Regions from separate parts of the Agrobacterium sp. rho-13.3 genome, predicted to be linked through region 2. Evidence: predicted binding sites of a transcription regulator. Region 2 holds the regulator's gene; the other holds the start of a gene.
The links. The regulator LexA, encoded in region 2, represses DNA repair genes until DNA is damaged. The targets are predictions, from matches to a motif close to TGTTCNNNNTGTGTTCNG.
Positions count from the first base shown of each region.

Region 1 (3,255 bases), 1.0 Mb from region 2:
TGATGGAGCCGAAAACTGTGATCATGCGGAAAATTCCATGAAAGATGCGGGTGCGGTTCTAGACAGAAGGAGACTTTGCCCGACTGCATCACTCGTCGTCAACCACCCTTAGTTTGGCGGGGCTGGAGCGAACATCGGCCACGCGGCGCAAATGTTCCGCCTCCGTGTGGACGACTTCTTTTTGTGAGGGCGAAAAATCAAGACTCTCGATTTTCACGCCACGCGCTAGCACTTTTTCAGAGGATGTCAGCATCATGTCGACGTCCTTCTGGGCCAGCCCGAAATGTGCCTGCAATTTGCGGGTTCGCTCATCCAGCCGTTTCACATCGTCCATCAAAACGGCGACTTCGCCTTGAATGAGGTGCGCTTGCTCGCGCATACGCTGGTCTTTCAGCACGGACTGAATGACCTGCACGGACAGCATCAATAGCGACGGCGAAACGATGACCACGCGCGAGCGTTGGGCCCGCTGCACCAGATGTTCGAAATGCTGGTGGATATCCGCAAAGATCGATTCCGATGGTACGAAGATAAAGGCCGTATCCTGCGTTTCGCCCGAAATCAGATATTTTTCGGCCACATCGCGAATATGCACTTCCATATCGCGGCGAAACTGCTGGCTGGCGGCGCGTTTGGCCTCCGGCGTATCGTCGGCCTTCAGCGCGTTCCACGCTTCCAGCGGAAACTTCGCGTCGATGACCAAAGGCGGCGCGTTGTTGGGCATTCTGATGGTGCAATCGGGCCGGAAGCCGTTGGAAAGCGTCGGCTGCAAGCTATAGGACGATGAGGGCAGGGCATCGGCAATCAGCACTTCCATGCGGGCCTGGCCAAATGCACCGCGTGTCTGCTTGTTGGACAAAATCGCCTGCAAGCCAATCACGTCCTTTGCCAGATCGCGAATATTGCCCTGTGCAGCATCGATCACGGCCAGCCTCTCCTGAAGGCGGCTAAGGTTTTCGTGCGTGGAGCGGGTCTGTTCGGTAATGGTCGAGCCAATGCGTTGCGACATGCCATCCAGGCGCTCGTTCATCGTCTGGCTCATCTCGTTCTGGCGGGCACTCAGCGTCTCTGCCATGGCGGCGATGCGACCATGCAGTTCCGATTGGGTTTTTAGAAGTTCGGTGATGTCGTCACGGGATTGATCGGGCGCGGCAGGCTTGCGCAAAAACAGCGCAGTGACCAGCAAACACCCCGCCACAAAAATGCCGAGCAACGTGCCGACCGAAATAGGGATGCTGCCGAGACTGAAAGCCGTTGTGCCGAGCGCATTGAGATCGATGTTCATGAGCAAATCTAACAGATTTTGTGTGATTCGTAAGATCAAAACAAGAACATTTCCACGGCGGAATTGAGTCCTGATTTCTCCCGTAATTCCGGCTATTCGACACCTCTATTTTTTGTTTCCTCCAAAGATGAGATGCGTTATGGGAAGCCATGACGATCAAACCGCTTATTATTTTGCCCGATCCGCTGCTGCGCCAGCAATCCAAGCCCGTCGAACAGGTGGATGCCGAGATTTCGCGTCTTGCCGACGACATGCTGGAAACCATGTATGATGCGCCGGGAATTGGGCTTGCCGCCATCCAGATCGGCGTGCCGCGCCGCATGTTGGTCATCGATGTTTCGCGTGAGGATGAAGACAACAAGCCGGTTGTTTTCATCAACCCGGAAATCCTTAAAGTGTCGGACGAGGTTTCGACCTATGAGGAAGGCTGTCTCTCCATTCCGGATTATTATGCCGAGGTCGAGCGCCCTGCATCGCTGACGGTGAGCTACATCGACCGTGATGGCAAGAAGCAGACAGTCGAGGCTGATGGCCTGTTGGCCACCTGCCTGCAACACGAAATCGACCATCTGAACGGCATCCTGTTCATCGACCACATTTCTCGGCTGAAACGGGATATGGTCATCAAGAAATTCACCAAGGCGGCCCGCGCAAAGATTTGATCCTGTGTCGGAAGGCTGGCGATCACATCCAAAGGGCAGGGGATGAGCATGGCTCTTCGCATTATTTTCATGGGAACACCAGATTTTTCGGTTCCCACCCTGCGCGCACTGGTTGATGCCGGTCACGAGGTCGTGGCCGTTTATTCCCAGCCGCCGCGCCCCGGCGGGCGGCGTGGTCTGGATTTGCAGAAATCTCCGGTGCATCAAGCCGCCGAACTGCTCGGCATTCCGGTTTTCACGCCGCTGAATTTCAAGGCGGAAGAAGACAGGGCGCAGTTTAATGAATTCGAGGCGGATGTGGCTGTCGTCGTTGCTTATGGGTTGTTGTTGCCCGAGGCTATTCTGAAAGGCACGCGGCTCGGCTGTTACAACGGCCACGCATCGCTTCTGCCGCGCTGGCGCGGTGCCGCGCCGATCCAACGTGCCATCATGGCGGGAGACTCGGAAACCGGCATCATGGTGATGCAGATGGAAAAGGGGCTGGACACTGGCCCAGTTGCGCTGACAGCAAAGATCACCATCGGACCGAATATGACGGCGGGCGAGCTGCATGACGCTCTGATGCTGGCAGGGAGCCGCCTGATGCGCGAAGCGATGCAGAAGCTGGAAGACGGTGATCTGCCGCTGACACCACAAAACGAAGACGGTGTGCTTTACGCCGCCAAAATCGACAAAAGCGAGACGCGCATTAACTTCTCCCGGTCGGGACAGGACGTGCACAACCATATTCGCGGTCTGGCACCCTTTCCGGGCGCGTGGTTCGAGATGGACATCGGTGGCAAACCTGAGCGCGTGAAGGTGCTGGAAACGGAACTCACCACCGGCATGGGTGAGGCAGGTTCGGTTCTGGATGATGCCTTGACCGTTGCTTGTGGAAGCGGGGCCGTTCGGCTGGTGCGTTTGCAGAAGGCGGGCGGAAAGCCTTTGCTGGCAGCAGACTTTTTGCGCGGCACGCCTGTCTCTGTCGGAACGAGGCTCGGCTGATGCCGCGTTTTCGCATGACCGTGGAATATGATGGCTCCCCCTATTATGGCTGGCAGAGGCAAACCAACGGACCTTCCGTGCAGGGCGCGCTGGAAGCGGGCATTCTTTCGCTGACGGGTGAGGTCGTGAGCTTTCGCGGCGCTGGCCGCACCGATTCCGGTGTTCATGCCAAGGGACAGGTGACGCATGTGGACCTGTCTCGCGATTGGCAACCCTATAAGCTGCGCAACGCGCTCAACGCCCATCTTGCCATGGCGGGTGAGGCGGTTTCTGTGCTGGATGTGGAGGCCGTGACCGAGGATTTCGACGCGCGGTTTTCCGCAC
Region 1 is NZ_CP192774.1:45,481-48,735, forward strand. It holds gene RMR16_RS00215 (ribokinase) at 1-25, opposite strand, end outside; gene RMR16_RS00220 (DNA recombination protein RmuC) at 89-1,285, opposite strand; gene def (peptide deformylase) at 1,435-1,947, shown strand; gene fmt (methionyl-tRNA formyltransferase) at 1,996-2,931, shown strand; gene truA (tRNA pseudouridine(38-40) synthase TruA) at 2,931-3,255, shown strand, end outside.
Region 1: RMR16_RS00220 (DNA recombination protein RmuC) is a predicted target of LexA. The motif match lies at 1,317-1,334, and genes of this name have one in related genera.

Region 2 (3,255 bases):
TGGTGAGAAAGGCCAACCCGTTCTTCAAGCGACCGCGGCGATGTATGGCTCAGATCGCCCCTGGACCATGCACCGTAGCTATAATTGGCGCCGTGAGAGTTTCGATACGGCAATACCAGTTCACATCGAAAAGCTTCTATCTCTCACACCGCGATGATGTTGTGGTGCCAACGAAGACAAACTGGCTCCTGGCACTATTTCCCGCGCAGATCCTCTGTCCACTCTCCGGCAGCTTTTGCCTCGGCCTCATGCTCCGGGTCACGCCATGTCTCCTGCAAGGCTGCGTCTTGCCATTCCTGCATTGCGGTTAAGGACAGGATATTGGTTTTGTAATGCTCTGAGGCGGCAGACAGTGGCGTTCCGTAGGTCTGAAAGCGAAAAACCACCGGGCAGAAAAACGCGTCCACGGCTGTGAACTGCTCACCGGCCAAAAACGGTCCGCCGAACAATTCCAGACCTTGCTGCCAAAGCGCGTCGACACGCGAAATGTCTTTCTGCAAGCTTTGACTCATTGCGGCTGGACGGATGCGAAGACCAACACTCATGGGGTGATCGTTACGCAATGCCTGAAAGCCGGAATGCATTTCGGCAGCAGCAGAACGAGACCATGCACGCGCTTTCGCATTGTCCGACCAGACGCCCTTATGCCGCTCTGCCAGATACTCGATGATCGACAGCGAATCCCATACCGTCAAATCACTCTGGACAAGGCAAGGAACTCTTGCCGTTGGTGAAAATGTCGAGAAGTCATGGTTCGAACTGCCAAACGGCATCAGCTTTTCGTTGAACGGAATATCGAGCGTCCGCAGTAATACCCAAGGCCGTAATGACCAGGAGGAGTAGTTTTTGTTGGCGATATAAAGGTCGTACACGTCAATTCCCTCGGTTGCACCACTGTACTAGCGCAGGAAAACTCAATGACACATGCATTCCGCCTAATGGCTCGCTTGAAATTATTTGATGTTTGAAGGTTTCACGCTTTCAAAACAAAACGTCAGAAAAACACGCCACTTTTTTCACGTGCCGCACTCACAAACCAAAAGCATTGCGGTAAATTCGTGAGCCAGCTAACGAATATCTTTCACCCAATCAAATGCGAATGAAAATCTTCGCTAAAACTGCTGGAAAAGCAGCAAAAACGTCAAATCACTTAGTGATAGCGACGGATAAGACCCACCAGCTTACCTTGAATCTTCACCCGGTCAGGTCCAAAAATCCGGGTTTCATATGCAGGGTTTGCCGCTTCAAGCGCGATCGATGCACCTTTGCGGCGGAAGCGCTTGAGGGTTGCTTCTTCGTCATCGACGAGGGCTACGACAATATCACCCGGATTGGCTGTGCTTCCGTCGCGAATAATGACCGTATCGCCGTCGAAAATACCGGCTTCGATCATCGAATCGCCTTTAACTTCAAGCGCATAATGCTCACCCGAACCCAGCATATCCATCGGAACGACGACATCGTGGGTGTTGTTCTGGATGGCGGAAATCGGTACGCCCGCCGCGATACGGCCCATAACAGGGACGCTGACGGCGTTCAAAACACTATCATTCGAGGGCTTCGGAGGCGCAGGCTCGACTGCCTTCGGTTTACCAAGGCTGCCTTCAATCACGCTTGGGGAAAACCCGCGCTGTGGCTTGATGCTCGGTGAATAAGCCTCGGGCAATTTGATGACTTCCAGCGCGCGAGCGCGATTCGGTAGCCGGCGAATAAACCCGCGCTCTTCAAGGGCTGTAATCAGCCGATGAATGCCGGACTTCGACGCAAGATCGAGTGCATCCTTCATTTCATCAAAAGAAGGCGGTACACCGGACTCCTTCATTCGCTCGTGAATGAAAAGAAGCAATTCCTGCTGTTTGCGCGTGAGCATGAAGAAGCACCCTTGGGATTCGAGGCGAAGATTCGCGAAACAAATACAGAACGAACACTATATGTTCCATATGTGTTCTGCAATCCCTTAAAATTCGGTGAAGTATGGATCGGCGCCCCGTTGACGAGTAACTTGCTGGCACCATGGCTTGCTGCTAAGTGCGTTGCCAGTCTGAGATAAGGGGCCGATTATTGGCTTGCGCCTGTAATAATACCCGTTTGCTTCCGAGGAAAGACGATGAGTGTGACGAATAATCTGAAAGTGGTTGCGGGCGAGGGTGCCGGTGCTGTGTCTTTCTCCAATGCCGAGCGCTTCACATTGATAGCCGGGCCATGCCAGATGGAAAGCCGTGATCATGCTTTCATGATTGCCGAAACACTGGCGGAACTGTGCGGCAAGCTGGGTATCGGGCTGGTCTATAAGTCCTCTTTCGATAAAGCGAATCGCACCTCTCTTTCCGGTCAGCGCGGCATTGGCATCGATAAGGCGCTCGACGTTTTTGCTGAATTGAAGACGCAGTTCGGCTTTCCGGTTTTGACGGATATTCACACGGAAGAGCAATGCGCCGCCGTTGCGCCGGTTGTCGATGTTCTGCAAATCCCTGCGTTCCTCAGTCGCCAGACGGACCTTCTGGTTGCGGCAGCGAAGACAGGACGTGTCATCAATGTCAAAAAAGGCCAGTTTCTAGCGCCTTGGGATATGAAGAACGTGCTGGCCAAGCTGAACGATAGCGGCAACCCGAATGTGCTGCTGTGCGAACGCGGCGCATCGTTCGGCTACAATACACTCGTTTCGGATATGCGTTCCTTGCCGATCATGGCATCGCTCGGCGCGCCTGTTGTTTTCGATGCGACTCACTCCGTGCAGCAGCCCGGCGGGCAGGGCGGCTCCAGCGGTGGACAGCGGGAATTCGTGGAAACGCTTTCGCGTGCCGCTATCGCTGTGGGTGTGGCCGGTCTGTTCGTGGAGACTCACGAAGACCCGGACAATGCGCCGTCCGATGGCCCGAACATGGTGCATTTGAAGGATATGCCGAAGCTGCTGGAAAAGCTGCTGGCCTTTGACAACATCGCCAAGGCGGTGTGACGGGTTTTGGCCCCAATTGATTTTTATGAAAAACCGGCGCCTGAAGCGGGCGCCGTCATTGTAATTTCTTCTGCATGGTCTACAGCGACCGGAGAAGTTTAATCGAGCAGCCCTTTCTGGCGCCCTGTTTTATCGCGCAACCCATTCGAAAAGTGCTTCACAGTTTTCGGTATGCGCTTTAAGACAGGCAACTGAAAAATTCTGTTCCATTCCCAAGGGAGAGACCATGACAGCCATTACCGACATCATCGCACGCGAAATTCTCGATAGCCGTGGCAATCCAACTGTCGAGGTGGATG
Region 2 is NZ_CP192774.1:1,071,990-1,075,244, forward strand. It holds gene RMR16_RS05335 (ComEC/Rec2 family competence protein) at 1-157, shown strand, start outside; gene RMR16_RS05340 (glutathione S-transferase family protein) at 195-872, opposite strand; gene lexA (transcriptional repressor LexA) at 1,151-1,870, opposite strand; gene kdsA (3-deoxy-8-phosphooctulonate synthase) at 2,108-2,956, shown strand; gene eno (phosphopyruvate hydratase) at 3,183-3,255, shown strand, end outside.